DNA from 3 places in the Streptomyces sp. NPDC001137 genome. Region 3 is predicted to be linked to each of the others. Evidence: riboswitches for the same ligand, from Rfam matches in the RefSeq annotation. Region 3 holds a riboswitch; each other region holds the start of a gene.

Region 1 (4,776 bases), on a different contig from region 3:
AGATCGACAAGAGCCTGTTCGGGCTGGTGGGCCTGTTCACCACGGCGAACATCTTCATCGCGGTGCTGTGGACCTGATGCCGGCCCGGGCCGCGGCGACGGCCCCCGCGCCGACGGCCAGCCACGCCGCCACCGCGACCCACAGCAGCACCTGCCCGGGCCCCCTGAGCCACGGGGCGTCGAGGGCGGCCGCGACGGACAGTACGGCCGCCGCCGTCGTCCCCAGCGCGAAAACGGTCGCCCAACGCCGCACGTCGTAGCCGCGCCGCGGCCGGACCGCCTCCGCGACGAGCAGTACGGCGTACGAGGTCAGGTCGAGCACGAGCAGCGCCACGGTGACGGCGCGCAGGACCCCGCGGTCGTCGTCGTTCCACAGGTACAGGCGCGCGCTGTCCGCCGCGACCAGCCTCGAGCCGGCGAGCGCCGAGATGGCGAGCGCGCCGCCCGCCACCCACTGGTCGCCCGGCCCCTCCGTCACCTGTCGCAGATCGAAGAGGGCCAGCACGCAGCCGTAGAGGACGAGCCCCAGCCAGAACAGCGCGAGCGCCGCTTGCGCGAGCCATGCCGTCGCCCGGGCACCGGCGAGCGTGGCGCCGAGCACCGCGAGGCCCTGCGTGGCCACGCAGCACAGGAACACCGCGCCCGGCATACGACGCCGCCAGTGCCGTGCGACCTGCACCAGCAGCAGCGGCCACAGCACGGCCCCCAGGGCGAGCAGGGCCGCCGCGAGGGTCTGCCGTCCGAGGGCGCAGAACCGGGTCCCGAGCACGGTGGTCGCCGCGACGGCGGTCAGCGCGCCCGGCGTCCCCGCCTCCCTCCGCCACCTCGCCGGTTCCCGCACGAGACGGACACCGAAGCCTGCCGCAAGCACCACCCAGGCGACACAGGCCAGGCCCAGGGCGACCTGTGACAGCACCTCGTGTCCCGTCAGATGCAGTCCGACCGACACAATGCCGGTCGCCATCACGGCGGCCCCGGCCGCCGGTGAGCGCCGCGCCCACCAGGCGCGGAGGAAGGTCGGGCCGGACTCGGGGCCGATGCTGCCGGGCATGGGGCCGATGCTAGGGAGTGCGGCGCGGGTTCAGGGCGGGCCACGCGCGCGTGCGTCACAAACTGCCCCGCACGCGCGCGTGCACTGCTTCCCGGTGCCTCAGGCGGGCCGCACCACGCTGTGGATGATCGATGCGCCGCCGTAGTAGATCGACTCCTCGCGGACGTAGGCGCCCGGCTTCGGGGCGTGGATCATCATGCCGTTGCCGATGTAGACGCCGACGTGGCTGATGTCGTCGTAGAAGAAGATCAGGTCGCCGGGCTGCGCGTCGGTGAGGGAGACCGTGGTGCCGGCGTTCACCTGGTCGTAGGTGGTGCGCGGGAGGTCGACGCCCGCGGCCTTCCAGGCGGCCTGGGTGAGGCCGGAGCAGTCGTAGGAGTCGGGGCCGGTGGCACCCCAGACGTACGGCTTGCCGATCTGGGCGCGGGCGAAGGCGAGCGCCTTCTCGGCCTTGGTGGCGTACGAGGAGTCGCCGGCGGAGGTGGATCCCGTGCCCGCGGAGGAGCCGCTGTCCTGGGCCGCGGCCTCTTCCCTGGCCTTCTCCGCCGCCGCTTGCTGCTTCGCCAGTTCCGCGGCCTTGCGGGCGGCCTCCTCCTCCTTCTGCTTCTGGATCGCCGCGAGCCGGGCCTTCTCCTCGGCGGTCAGCTTCGACAGCAGTTCGCGCGCGTCGGAGAGCTTCTTCTGCACCGTGGACTTGGCGGTCTGCAGGTCGCTCTGTGTCTCGGTGAGCGTCTGAAGGCTCCTGGAGGCCTCCTCGCGCTTCTTCATCGTCGCGGACTGCTGGGTGAAGTAGTCGTCGACCGCGCTCTTCTGACGGGAGGTCAGCCGCCCCATGAGCTGCGTCTGGTCGAAGTAGTCCTGCGGGGAGTCCGCGAGCAGGAAGGTCGCCGTGTCGGGTGCGGCGGCTCCGGTCCGGTACTGGGCCGCGGCGAAGGAACCGAGCTGCTCCCGCTCTTCGTTGAGCTTCTGCGTGCGCTTGGCGACGTCGTCGAGGAGGGTGTCGACGTTCTTGCGCTGCTTCGTGGTCTTCTCTTTGGCCGCGTTGTACTTCTCGGTGGCCGACTCCGCCTGGCGGTAGAGGTCGTCGACCTTCTTCTCGACCTCTTCGAGGCTGGGCTTGCCGTCGGCGGCGGGGGCGGCGTTCGCCGACTGGGACAGCAGGGCCACCGAGGTGAGGGCGGCCGTGGCGAGGGCGGGGGTGCGTATGCCTGCTACGCGCGTACCCGCGGGGCGCGACTTGCGGTGCGACGCCAAGGGAGGCGACTCCTTCCGTCTTCCGCCTACCGAGTTAGCTGTCGGGTTCGGGCGGGTGCTTCGGAAGGGTTGCCCTACGGTCCGTGCCTCGAAAGGGAGGACCGATTCACCCCAAGGTCGGTGTGGGTCCCCGGCTCCGGATGCGCGGCGGCGCCCCGGACTCGGCGGTGGCCGCGCGGCCCGGCGACGTTCGCCGGTGGGGGTCGTGCGGCCTGCCGGAACGGTAGCCAACCCGTGTGGCCTCTGTGAAGGTTGATGTTCGATATGCCCGATACATTTTCGTGACCTTTGGTCAGCGGGCCGCACACGGGCGTCAGTCCGGGTAGGACTGTGACGGCTTGTGCGTGTTCTACCGGATCGGTGGCAGCTGTCCACTTCGGTGGCTGCCTCGACCTGTTCGATTACGGACCGTGATGGCGCGGTTCTCGAGGGACACCTCGCGGCCAGGTCCGGAGGAATCGGGGATTCCGCGGCCTGCGAGGCCCGGGGGAGTCGGCGGATTCCGGCGATGTTCTCAGGGCGGCGGCGGGCTGTCAGTGGGGCGCCCTAGACTCGGAGAGCGATGAGCAGCCTCTTTGACGACAGCTTCCTGGCGAACCTCCAGGCCCCCCGCGGGCACGAGGAGGAACCTCCGCCGCCGCCCGAGGACGATCACGGACCGGAGCCGGTCCCGGACGATCTGTTCGGCGGGAAGTTCGACGTGCCCCCGGACAGGGATGCCTACTACCGCAACGGCACCCCTCGCCCGGCGATCGACCCGGCCGCGCTCCTGGACGGGCTGAACGAGAACCAGCGCGCGGCCGTCGTCCACTCCGGCACCCCCCTGCTCATCGTGGCCGGCGCCGGCTCCGGCAAGACCCGCGTGCTCACCCACCGCATCGCCTACCTCCTGGGCGAGCGGAACGTGCATCCGGGCCAGGTCCTCGCGATCACCTTCACCAACAAGGCCGCGGGCGAGATGAAGGAGCGCGTCGAGCAGCTCGTCGGCCCGCGCGCGAACGCGATGTGGGTGATGACCTTCCACAGCGCGTGCGTGCGCATCCTGCGCCGGGAGAGCAAGAAGCTCGGCTTCACCTCCTCCTTCTCGATCTACGACGCGGCCGACAGCAAGCGCCTGATGGCCCTGGTCTGCCGCGACCTGGACCTCGACCCCAAGCGCTACCCGCCGAAGTCCTTCAGCGCCAAGATCTCGAACCTCAAGAACGAGCTGATCGACGAGGAGGACTTCGCCGCCCAGGCCGCCGACGGCTTCGAGAAGACCCTCGCCCAGGCCTACGCCATGTACCAGTCGCGGCTGCGCGAGGCGAACGCCCTCGACTTCGACGACCTGATCATGACGACGGTCAACCTGCTGCGCGCCTTCCCGGACGTCGCCGAGCACTACCGCCGCCGCTTCCGGCACGTCCTGGTCGACGAGTACCAGGACACCAACCACGCCCAGTACGCGCTCGTACGGGAACTCGTCGGCACCGGCGCGCACGACGAGGACGTACCGCCGAACGAGTACGACCTGCAGCCCGCCGAACTGTGCGTCGTGGGCGACGCCGACCAGTCGATCTACGCCTTCCGCGGTGCGACCATCCGCAACATCCTCCAGTTCGAGGAGGACTACCCGAACGCGACGACGATCCTGCTGGAGCAGAACTACCGCTCCACCCAGACGATCCTCTCCGCCGCCAACGCGGTCATCGAGCGCAACGAGTCCCGCCGCCCCAAGAACCTGTGGACGAACGCGGGCGCGGGCGCCCGCATCACCGGCTACGTCGCCGACACGGAGCACGACGAGGCCCAGTTCGTCGCCGACGAGATAGACCGTCTCACGGACGCCGGCGAGACGAAGGCGGGAGACGTCGCCGTCTTCTACCGCACCAACGCCCAGTCCCGTGTCTTCGAAGAGGTCTTCATCCGCGTCGGCCTGCCCTACAAGGTCGTCGGCGGTGTCCGCTTCTACGAGCGCAAGGAGGTCCGGGACGTCCTGGCCTATCTGCGGGTGCTGGCCAACCCCGAGGACTCGGTGCCGCTGCGCCGCATCCTGAACGTCCCCAAGCGCGGCATCGGCGACCGCGCGGAGGCGATGATCGACGCACTCGCCCAGCGGGAGAAGATCAGCTTCCCGCAGGCGCTGCGCCGCGTCGACGAGGCATACGGCATGGCGGCGCGGTCGGCCAACGCCGTCAAGCGGTTCAATACGCTGATGGAGGACCTCCGGACGATCGTCGAGTCCGGCGCCGGCCCGGCGACCGTCCTGGAGGCGATCCTCGAACGCACCGGCTACCTCGCCGAGTTGCAGGCCTCCACCGACCCGCAGGACGAGACCCGCATCGAGAACCTCCAGGAACTCGCCGCCGTGGCACTGGAGTTCGAGCAGGAGTCCGGTGAGGGCGAGGAGCCCGGCTCTCTCGCCGACTTCCTGGAGCGGGTCGCGCTCGTCGCCGACTCCGACCAGATCCCCGACGAGGAGGAGGACGGCTC
Region 2 (4,776 bases), on a different contig from region 3:
CAGGCCGTGTATCCGCTGCTCGACGACGAGGCGGCGGCGCGGCGGAGGCTCGCGGACGCGTTCGCGATCGAGGTGGGCGGCATCGGTCTGGACGAGCTGGTCGGCGGGTGCGGGGTCGCCGAGTCGGCGCTGGCCGCCCTGGACCGGGCGGGCGTGCCGTACACGGGGACACGGGTCGCCGTGCAGGGGCTGGGCACGATGGGCGGGGCGACGGCGCGGTTCCTCGCGCGCGCGGGGCTCACCGTCGTCGCCGTCGCCGACATCAAGGGCACCATCGCCAACCCGGCCGGTCTCGACGTCGAGGCGCTGCTCGCCGCGCGGGACACCTACGGCACCGTGGACCGTGCGGTCCTGCGCCCGGCCGACCGTGAACTGCCCGGTGACGCCTGGCTGTCGGCCGAGGCGGAGGTGCTCGTGCCCGCGGCGGTCTCGTACGCCATCGACACCGACGCCCAGGAGCGGATCACCGCCCGGTGGATCGTCGAGGCGGCGAACATGCCCGTACTGCCCGAGGCTGAGGAGCTGCTGGCCGCGCGCGGGGTGACCGTGCTGCCGGACGTGGTCGTCAACTCCGGGACCAACGCCTGGTGGTGGTGGACCCTGTTCGGCGACATCGGCGCGGACGCGGAGGAGGCGTTCACCCACACCCGCCGCTCGATGCGCGCCCTGACCGAGCAGATGCTGGCCCGCGCGGAGTCCGACGGGACGACCCCGCGGGCGGCCGCGCACGCCATCGTCGCGGACCGGCTGCCGGTGATCGCGGAACGCTTCGGCTGGTACCGGTGACGACGGGCCGGGTCGGGCAGGGGTACGGCCGCAGCCCGCACCCTCCGGAACCCGCCAACTGACGGCCTCACCCGGCGCTGTCAGCGGCGACGGAATAGGGTGACGGCGTGGCGAGAGTGCGGTTGAGTGTGGCCGAGCGGCGCGAGGAGTTGCTGCGAGCCGCCATCGGGCAGATCGAGGCGCGGGGTGTGGCGGCGGTCAGGATCGCCGACGTGGCCTCGGCGCTCGGCGTGAGCAACGCGCTGGTGCTGTACCACTTCTCGACCAAGGAGAAGCTGGTCGCCGCGGCCTTCACCTTCGCGGCCGAGGACGACCTCGCGCAGCTGCGCCGGCTTCTCGGCCGCCGTACGACGGCGCTGCGGCGACTGCGGTCGGCGGTGCGCTGGTACGCGCCGACGGGCCAGGCCAAGGGCTGGCGGCTGTGGATCGAGGGCTGGGCGGCGGCGCTGCGCGAGCCCTCGCTGCGGGAGGTCACGCGCGACCTCGACAGACAGTGGAAGGCGGCGATCGCCGAGGTCATCGCGGAGGGCGTGGCCGCGGGCGAGTTCGACTGCCCGGACCCGCACGGCGCGGCTCTGCGGCTGACCGCCCTGCTGGACGGGCTCGCCGTACAGCTGACCTCGTACGCCGGTGCGGTGTCGCGGGCACGGGCCCAGGAGTGGGTGGACGAGGCGCTGGCCCGGGAACTGGGGCTGGAGCGGGCGATGTCGACGGCTTCGGAGCACTGAGCCCCGCACTCGGCGGGGGCTCAGTGCCACCGGGCCGCTTCACCGCCCGTCGCGGCGAGGGCCGTTCTCCAGCCATCCGAAGCACCCCGCCCAGTACGGTTTTCAGGCGACTCCTGGCAGCCCTCAGGCCACCGAAGCGATCCGCATCTTGATGTCGTCCGGCGACAGCGCACCCTTCGCCGTGACGTGGTCCCCGGACGACTCGCCGCGCAGCCGGCGGCCGATCCACGGCACCAGGTACTCACGCGCCCAGTGCACGTCGTCCCGTCGCACCTCGAGGGTGCCGCGCGGCGGGAGCGGCGGCCAGGGCTGGTCCGGGTCGGCCGGCACCTCGAGACCGAGGACCTGCCCGGCGCGCAACGCCACACGCGTGTGCCCCTCGGGTGAGAGGTGAAGGCGGTCGCCGTCCCACGCCCTGCGGTCCTGGACGGTCTTCAGGGACCACAGGTCGAGCACGGGACAGCCGTACCGGTCGGCGATGGCCCGGACATGACCGTTGTAGGTGGCGATCTTGCCGCGCAGGTGCTTGAGCACGGGGACGCCACGGGTGTCGAAGCCGGTGGTCACCATGACGGTGCCGGCGACTTCGGTGAGCTTGGCCACCGCCCGCTCGAAACGCTCGGCGACCTCGTCGGGGTCGGTGCCGGGACGGATGATGTCGTTGCCGCCCGCACAGAACGAGACCAGGTCCGGCGCCAGTTCGACGGCCTGCGGTACCTGGTCCTCCACGATCTGGTCGAGCAGTTTGCCGCGTACGGCGAGGTTGGTGTAACTGAAGTCGCCCTCGGGTCGCCGGTCCGCGAGAAGTACCGCGAACCGGTCGGCCCAGCCGACGAACGCCCCGTCGGGGCCGGGATCGCCGACGCCCTCGGTGAAGCTGTCCCCCACCGCAACGTACGACCCGATCACTGATCTGCTGTCACTCTTCGAATCGTCTGCCACACCGACCATGATTCACCTTCGAATGTGACCTACGCGACCGTAGGAAAGGGTTGACGCGCGGTGAGATAAGCCACTTCTAAAGTGTTCACCAAGCCCGGAATAACCTTCCTACCAGGGCTGTTGAGGCGTCAGCGATGTTGTGCGGCGACACCGAAGGCCGGACCCGGGGATCGAGGTCCGGCCTTCGGCAGCTGTGTCAGGCAGTTGACTGCGGGGGATGTCAGCCGACGCCGACGCCCTTCGAGCGGAGGTAGGCGACCGGGTCCACGTCGGAGCCGTAGTCGGGCGTGGTCCGGATCTCGAAGTGCAGGTGCGGGCCGGTCACATTGCCGGTCGCGCCGGACAGGCCGAGCTGCTGGCCCTCGGTCACGGACTGGCCGGCCGAGACGGAGATCTGGGACATGTGGCCGTACTGGGCGTAGTAGCCGTCGGCGAGCCTGACGACGACCTGGTTGCCGTAGGCACCGCCCCAGCCCGCGGAGACGACCGTGCCCGCGCCCACGGACTTGATGGAGGTGCCGGTCGGGACGACGAAGTCGACGCCGGTGTGGTAGCCGCTGGACCACATGCTGCCGGCCACGTGGTAGCCGGTGCCGATGGTGCCGCCGATCACCGGGAGGGTGAAGCCGGTGGGGGCGGACTGGGAGGCCTTGGTGGCGGTCGCCCTGCCGGCGGAGGAGGACGTCTTCGAGGCGGACGAGGAGGACGACTTGGCGGTGTCCGTCGCGGCCTTCCGGCCGATCGTCAGCTTCAGGCCCGGGTGGATCAGCGACGGGTCGTCGCCGACGGCCCTGCGGTTGTCCGAGTAGAGCCTGTGCCAGCCGCCGGCGACATGCTGCTCGTCGGCGATCTTCGAGAGGTAGTCGCCGGCCCGTACCGAATAGGTCCGCACACCCGCATTGCCGCCGGCACTCTTCCGGGCCGCCTTCTTCTCGGCGACCGGAAGGGACTGGACGGCCTTTTCGGAAACCGCCCGGGGAGGGGACTGAGTGGTGGCGGCATGGGCGCCGGTGGCCCCCATGAGCGGGAGAGCGAGTGCGGCGCCACCGGTTCCGGCGACGGCGATGGAACGGGTGAAGCGCTGGGGCTTCGGGCGACGGTGCTTACCCTTCGCGGGCATGACGAATTCCTCTCCGGCGCCTGCGAGGTGAGCTGTCGGGTTCGGGCTGGAGATGCCCGGCCGCGCATGCGACGCGGCTTTACCCCTAGCCGTTCCGGAGACCGGAACAGGCAGTTGTACCTGTGGGTCCCCCGCTCCTGCCGTTCACGGGTGAGTTTTGCGGGTACCGGGCGGCGGCAGGATTGGGCGTCCGTCCGGATTGGTGGCGAACGTAAGCGACCAAGACGCAGAGGAACAAGTGCCGGTTCCCCGTGAATGCGTTTTTATTGATCCCTTGAGAGAAAACGCCGTGACCCTGCGTGAATTCCGGGGTGATCGTCTCCGTCAAACAGCCTTGTTGAGCATATGAATTACGTGGACATGACGCGCCACGCACCGTCACGGATATGACGCTCCTCACGTGCCCCTGCTCCAGGTTCCCCTATTCGGGAGCGAGTTGGAATGAAGAGGCAGAAGGAGCGCCAAACCGGACAGAAGGCTCAGATGCGCCGCAGACGGAAAACTGCCGCATCGAGGTCGCCACGCAATCCCGTCCTCAGACCGTGATGCAGCAATACGGCACCGCTATGGATTTCGCCCGTTTCGGGGCATTCATACCAGGCTGTCGGGTCGAGGCCCCGCAGTCGCAGCGCCGGTACGGGCTCGCCGTGGCTCTGCGCCTGGAGCCAGGCGAGGACGACCGCCTCGTCCCCGCGCATGTACTGCACCGCACTCAGCCCGCCGCGCGGGGGCCGCAGCCGGTAGAGGTCGCCGTGCTGCACCAGCGGCCGGATCTCCTTGTAGAGCGCCACCCACTCGCCGGCCTCGGCGAGCTCCTCCTCGGTCCACCGGGTGAGGTCCCCGCCGACCCCGAGCACGCCGGCCATGGAGCTCACGAACCGGAAGCGCAGCGAGCTGACCCGGCCGTTGAGCTGGGTGTTCGGGCTGTCGGTGACCCAGGCGGCCATCACCCGCGCGGGGTGGATCTGGCTGAAGCCGTGCTGGATGGCGAGCCGGTCGAGCGGATCGGTGTTGTCGGAGGTCCACACCTGGTCCGTACGGCTCATGATCCCGAGGTCGATCCGTCCGCCGCCGCCCGAGCAGGACTCGAAGGCCACACCGGGGTGGGCCGCCCGCAGCCGGCCCAACAGGGCGTAAAGGCCCCGGACATGATCGACCCAGAGGCGCTGCGGGTAGGACTCGCCGGGCCAGCCCGCGTCG
Region 3 (4,776 bases):
ACGATGCGGAACTGATCGGAACTGGCCAGGGCCGATCGGGACTGATCAGGACTTGTATGCGGCCGTGAAGTCCGTCCAGCTCTCGGGGGAGAGGAGCAGGGCGGGCCCGGCCGGGTCCTTGGAGTCGCGCACGGCGAGCAGTCCGGCCCACGGGCCGGAGTGCGGCCGTGCCGTCTCCACGCAGTTGTTCGCACCCGTGCTGTAGCTGCTGCGCAGCCACCGCACGCCGTGCAGATCGGTACTGGAGGGTACGTTCCGAGGCAGTGCTGACATGGTGCCTCCTTACGCGCCGTCACCTATCCCGGCGATGTAATCCAACGAGTCCTCGGGCGAAAGGGCGTGGCTCTGAAGGGCGTTGAAGGCCTCGGTATAGGCCCGGAGGTCTTCTTTCCGTTCGAGGTAGAGGCTACTCGTCAAGTGGTCGAGAACAACCACGTCCAGATCGGAAGTGCTCGAAAATGAGAAGATTACGAAAGGTCCGGTGACGCCGACATGCGCTCCGGCAGCGAACGGCAGTACCTGAAGCCGCACTTGAGGTAGACGCGCCGCCTCCAGGAGCCGTTCGAGCTGCTGGTCCATGACCTCGGGGCCGCCGATCTCCCGGCGCAGCACCGCCTCGTCCAGTACCGCGCTCAGCTCCAGCGGCGGATCCGAACGCAGTACGTCCTGCCTGGCCAGCCGTACCTCGACCAGGGCGTCGAGCCGTTCGTCGTCCAGTCCGCCGACGGCTGCCCGGGTCACCGCGCGCGCATACGCGGGCGTCTGCAGAAGGCCGGGCACCACGGACGTCTCCAGCGTGCTCATCGAGCTCGCCTGGGACTCCAGACTGATGAAATCGCGGTAGGTCGGGGGCAGTACCCCGCGATAGGCGTGCCACCAGTGATGCCGGCCGCCTCCTTCGTCGGATCCTGCCAACACCAGCAGCAATTCACGGAGTTGGGCGTCCGCCACGGCGTAGGCGTCCAGGAGTAACCGCACATCGGCCGGTTTCACCCCGCTGGCGCCGGTCTCGATCCGGCTCACCTTCGACTGGTGCCAGCCCACGAGCCGGGCGGCCTCACCACTGGTGAGCCCCGCGCTCGTGCGTAACGCACGCAGTTCGGCGCCCAGTTTCCGGCGGCGCACCGCGGGACCGTGTTGCATGCGCTTCTCCTTACTCCTTCCGTGCCACCCAAATACGGTCTCTCGTCGCAGAGTTCACCGCTTTGGGGGACAGATATATGCATATCTTGGTGGATCGCCACCCGTGACGGGCGCGGTAATGGCAGTCTGGCGACGAAGCACCAGTCCGGGACCGTACTCGAACCATCCGCTCCGTGTCGGACTCCGGTCCCGTGGGAAAGGGACGACCGCGCCATGGCAGACCATTTGGAAGCATCCGTCACTCTGCCGAGCGATCCCGCCTCGGTCTCCGCGGCCCGCGGCTTCGTGGTCACCACGCTGGCCGAGTGGGGACTGCCGGCGGACACGGAGGCCGCCGAGACCATCCGCCTCATCGTCTCCGAACTCGCCACCAACTCGGTACAGCACACCTTCGGTCAGTCGCCCACCTTCACGGTGGACATCGAACTCCACCGGGACGAGCAGCTCCGCATCGGTGTCACCGACAGTCACCCCCGCTTCCCCAAGCGGCTGCCCGCCGCCGTGCAGCAGGACAACGGCCGCGGCATGGTGATCATCCGCTGGCTCGCTGCCGAATGCGGTGGCCGACTGCATGTCCGCCCCACCCGCGAGGGCGGCAAGACGGTCACCATCGAACTCCCGTGGACGGTACCGGCCCAGCCCGTGACGGCGGCGGGGCAGCAGGAGCCGTAGTCGCTCAACCGAGCCGCGCCCGGCTGAACGCCCCGCGCACAGCGCCCGGAAGGCGTCCGCGGCCGGTGCCACCTCGTCGGGGCGGTGGGCGACCGAGACCGTACGGCGCAACTCGCCCCCTTCCAGCAGGTGCATCCCTCCACGTCGGGATGTGCCCGGCGGAACGCGCTGAGCACCGGCGGCAGCAGCTGGATCCCCGCCGTCAGGAACGTCCCCAGCAGGCGCGTGCCGCCCGAGAGCCCGGTCAGCTGCGCCAGTTCGTGCCGCGCCCGCTCCCATTCGTCCAGCACCCGGCGCCCGGGCAACGAGCAGCTCTCCCGCACCCGTCAGGCGCGCCCTGCGGTGATGCCGCACGAGCAGCGCTGTGCCGGCCTCCCGCTCCAGCTTCGCCGGCTGCTGGGAGGGCGCGGGCGCCGTACAGCCGAGTCGCTCGGCGGCGCGGGTGATCGAGCCCGCCTCCGCCACGGCACCCTCGTCTCCCGCCGGGCCGGTGTCGCCTGCGCACTCGGTGTCGGGGGCGGGCCGCTTCTGCAGACGGCGCTTGCGGTGGCCGGCGTCGCCGCGGTCCTGGCCGCCGTTCCGGCGCTCTTCCGGGCACTTCGGCTGCTCGGCGGCGGCTACGGTGCTGTACGTGGGCCTGAGGACGCTGCGGGGGCTGCGCCGGTCCCGTACGGGGAGCGTCGAGGTGCCGGTGTCCGCCGCGCGTAGGGGTTCATGACCAATGCCCCGAACCCCAAGGCGCCGATCACCTTCCTGAGTCTGCTGCCGCGGTTCGTGCCCGCGGGCGGTGCGGCGCTGCCCCGGACGCTGCTGCTTGCTGCCGGCGGCTCTGGGGGCGGTGCTTCTCCTCGAAGCGCCGCCGGGCCTTTGATGTCGCGTCATGCCCCGCGGGGGCGACGGCACGTCAGGTTGCCGTCGCCCCCGCGGGAGAGTCAGCTGACCCGGCCGTACCAGACGCTGGAGGTCCAGATCTTCTGCAGCTTCACGACGTCCCCGGACTTCGGGGCGTGCCAGATCTTCCCCTTCCCGGCGTAGATGCCCACGTGGTAGACGTTGGAGCCCGAGTGGAAGAACACAAGGTCTCCGGCCTTCCGGCTCTTCGCGGAGATGTGCCGGGTCTTGTTGTATTGCTGGGCCGCCGTACGGGGCAGTTTCTTGCCCGCCTTCTTGAACGAGTACAGCGTGAGCCCTGAGCAGTCGAACCGGCGTGGTCCGCTGGCGCCCCACTTGTACGGGGAACCCTTTTTGGAAGCCGCGATCTGAAGTGCCTTCGTCGCCATGGTGGCTGCCGAGGCGTCGGAGGCGACGCCCGGGACCACGATGGAGCCGCCCACTGCGGCGATGGTGAGGGCCGAGGCCGTACCGGCCCGGACCATCAGCGACGGGACACGATTGAGCGCAGTCATGCGCAACCCTTCGTCAGCCGCCTGTGAAGGATGACCTGTCGGATTCGGGCTGGCGAAGTTGCCCGGCCGCTGACGCGGCTTCACCCCAAGGGCTGCTCGACCCGGTCATGGCGTGACCGTTCCGGCGACCCGTCTTGCTTGGGTCCTCCACTCCTGCCGATCCACTCCTGTCGACCGGTCATCCGGGCGGCGGCAGGACTCGGCGTCCGCCCGGATCGCCCCGCCGCTGCGGCGGGGGCTTGTCGTCAGACAGGGATCTTCACCCATACAAGTCCGAAAATCCCAATGGAACCGGGAGTTTGTGTCGTTACTCACCACTCACCCGTTCGGGTGGACACCCCTGCGTTCGAGGGGGCGTTGAGGCCCCCGAGGAGGCCCGGACCAGCACCGGAGCACCAGATTCCGGCCTTGCGGCAGGCGCGTTGCGCAACCCTGACGGTCGCGAAAAAGGAGCCGCGACTACGCCGAATGGGGGTACCTCGTTTGGTCCGTTTGACCTCCGGTCCGGACGCTTCGCCGACAAGCGGAAGGCCCGGACCGGTCATACGTGCGTCAACTGTGGGGCGGTGGCGGCACCGTGACCCGGGCGGTGCGCCGCTCCCCGTCGAGCACCCGCAGGGCGCGCCCCAGCGTCGGGGCGTGCAGTTCGGTCTCGCCCCGCTGGTGCATCAGCGCCAGGGCGTCGCGCAGCTGGGCCGCCTTGCTCACCAGCGCCTGCGCGGCCCGCAGCCCGCGATACGTGTCGCCGTGCTGCGCGGGGTTGATGCGGCCGAGCAGGTCGACCACGTCGAGGTAACGGTCGATCAACTCACCCTCGGCGTGCGTGAGGGCGGGCAACGGCGGGAGTTCGGGTGGGAGCACCGGCCGCTCACCGCCCGGTGGGCGGGGCGAGGGTGGACTTGCGGCTGGGGATGATCCGGTCCACCAGGCCGTATTCCACGGCTTCCTGGGCGTTCAGGATCTTGTCCCGCTCGATGTCCGCGGCGACTTGCTCCGGGCTGCGTCCCGTGTGCCGTACGAGCATCTCCTCCAGCCGGGCCCGCATCCGGCCCAACTCCTCGGCCTGGATGGCCAGATCGCTGGTCTGTCCCTCGATGGGTTCGGCCAGGAGCGGCTGATGGATCACCACGCGTGCCCCCGGCAGCGCGAACCGCTTGCCCGGCGTGCCCGCCCCCAGCAGCACCGCGGCGGACGAGCCGGCCTGCCCGAGGCAGATCGTCTCCACGTCGCAGCCGACGTACTGCATCGTGTCGTAGATCGCCGACGTGGCGGTGAACGAGCCGCCGGGGGAGTTGATGTAGAGCGAGATGTCCCGGTCCGGGGCCTGGTACTCGAGGTGCATGAACTGGGCCATCACATCGTTCGCCGAGGTGTCGTCGATCGGCGTCCCGAGAAAGACGATCCGCTCCTCCAGGAGCTTGGAGTACGGATCCATCGTCTTGGTGCCGGAGCTCGTGCGCTCGGTGAACTCGGGCAGGACGTAACGGGCGGACGGTCGGGTCATCGGTACCCCTCCTTCTGCGTCTGTAAAAAATGTACAGGACGTACATGACGT

Evidence for each region. Region 3 has a riboswitch for cyclic di-AMP ahead of ABT254_RS35180 (C40 family peptidase). Riboswitches for the same ligand answer to the same signal wherever they lie in the genome.
Region 1: it holds a riboswitch for cyclic di-AMP, as region 3 does, so the genes downstream of both, ABT254_RS01430 (C40 family peptidase) here and ABT254_RS35180 (C40 family peptidase) in region 3, are expected to answer to the same signal.
Region 2: it holds a riboswitch for cyclic di-AMP, as region 3 does, so the genes downstream of both, ABT254_RS14760 (M23 family metallopeptidase) here and ABT254_RS35180 (C40 family peptidase) in region 3, are expected to answer to the same signal.

The regions. Positions count from the first base shown of each region.
Region 1 covers NZ_JBEPBA010000001.1:306,909-311,684, reverse strand. Annotated here, with positions in the region: gene ABT254_RS01440 (hypothetical protein) at 1-77, shown strand, start outside; gene ABT254_RS01435 (tellurite resistance/C4-dicarboxylate transporter family protein) at 55-1,050, opposite strand; gene ABT254_RS01430 (C40 family peptidase) at 1,150-2,304, opposite strand; cyclic di-AMP (ydaO/yuaA leader) riboswitch at 2,313-2,464, opposite strand; gene pcrA (DNA helicase PcrA) at 2,867-4,776, shown strand, end outside.
Region 2 covers NZ_JBEPBA010000006.1:296,877-301,652, reverse strand. Annotated here, with positions in the region: gene ABT254_RS14775 (glutamate dehydrogenase) at 1-786, shown strand, start outside; gene ABT254_RS14770 (TetR/AcrR family transcriptional regulator) at 894-1,514, shown strand; gene ABT254_RS14765 (SGNH/GDSL hydrolase family protein) at 1,638-2,423, opposite strand; gene ABT254_RS14760 (M23 family metallopeptidase) at 2,677-3,576, opposite strand; cyclic di-AMP (ydaO/yuaA leader) riboswitch at 3,581-3,748, opposite strand; gene ABT254_RS14755 (alpha-galactosidase) at 4,056-4,776, opposite strand, start outside.
Region 3 covers NZ_JBEPBA010000023.1:103,305-108,080, reverse strand. Annotated here, with positions in the region: gene ABT254_RS35200 (DUF397 domain-containing protein) at 46-273, opposite strand; gene ABT254_RS35195 (helix-turn-helix domain-containing protein) at 283-1,143, opposite strand; gene ABT254_RS35190 (ATP-binding protein) at 1,357-1,815, shown strand; partial or broken gene ABT254_RS35185 (LysR family transcriptional regulator) at 1,953-2,280, opposite strand; partial or broken gene ABT254_RS46595 (LysE family translocator) at 2,287-2,637, shown strand; gene ABT254_RS35180 (C40 family peptidase) at 2,748-3,221, opposite strand; cyclic di-AMP (ydaO/yuaA leader) riboswitch at 3,225-3,358, opposite strand; gene ABT254_RS35175 (hypothetical protein) at 3,774-4,082, opposite strand; gene ABT254_RS35170 (ATP-dependent Clp protease proteolytic subunit) at 4,090-4,725, opposite strand.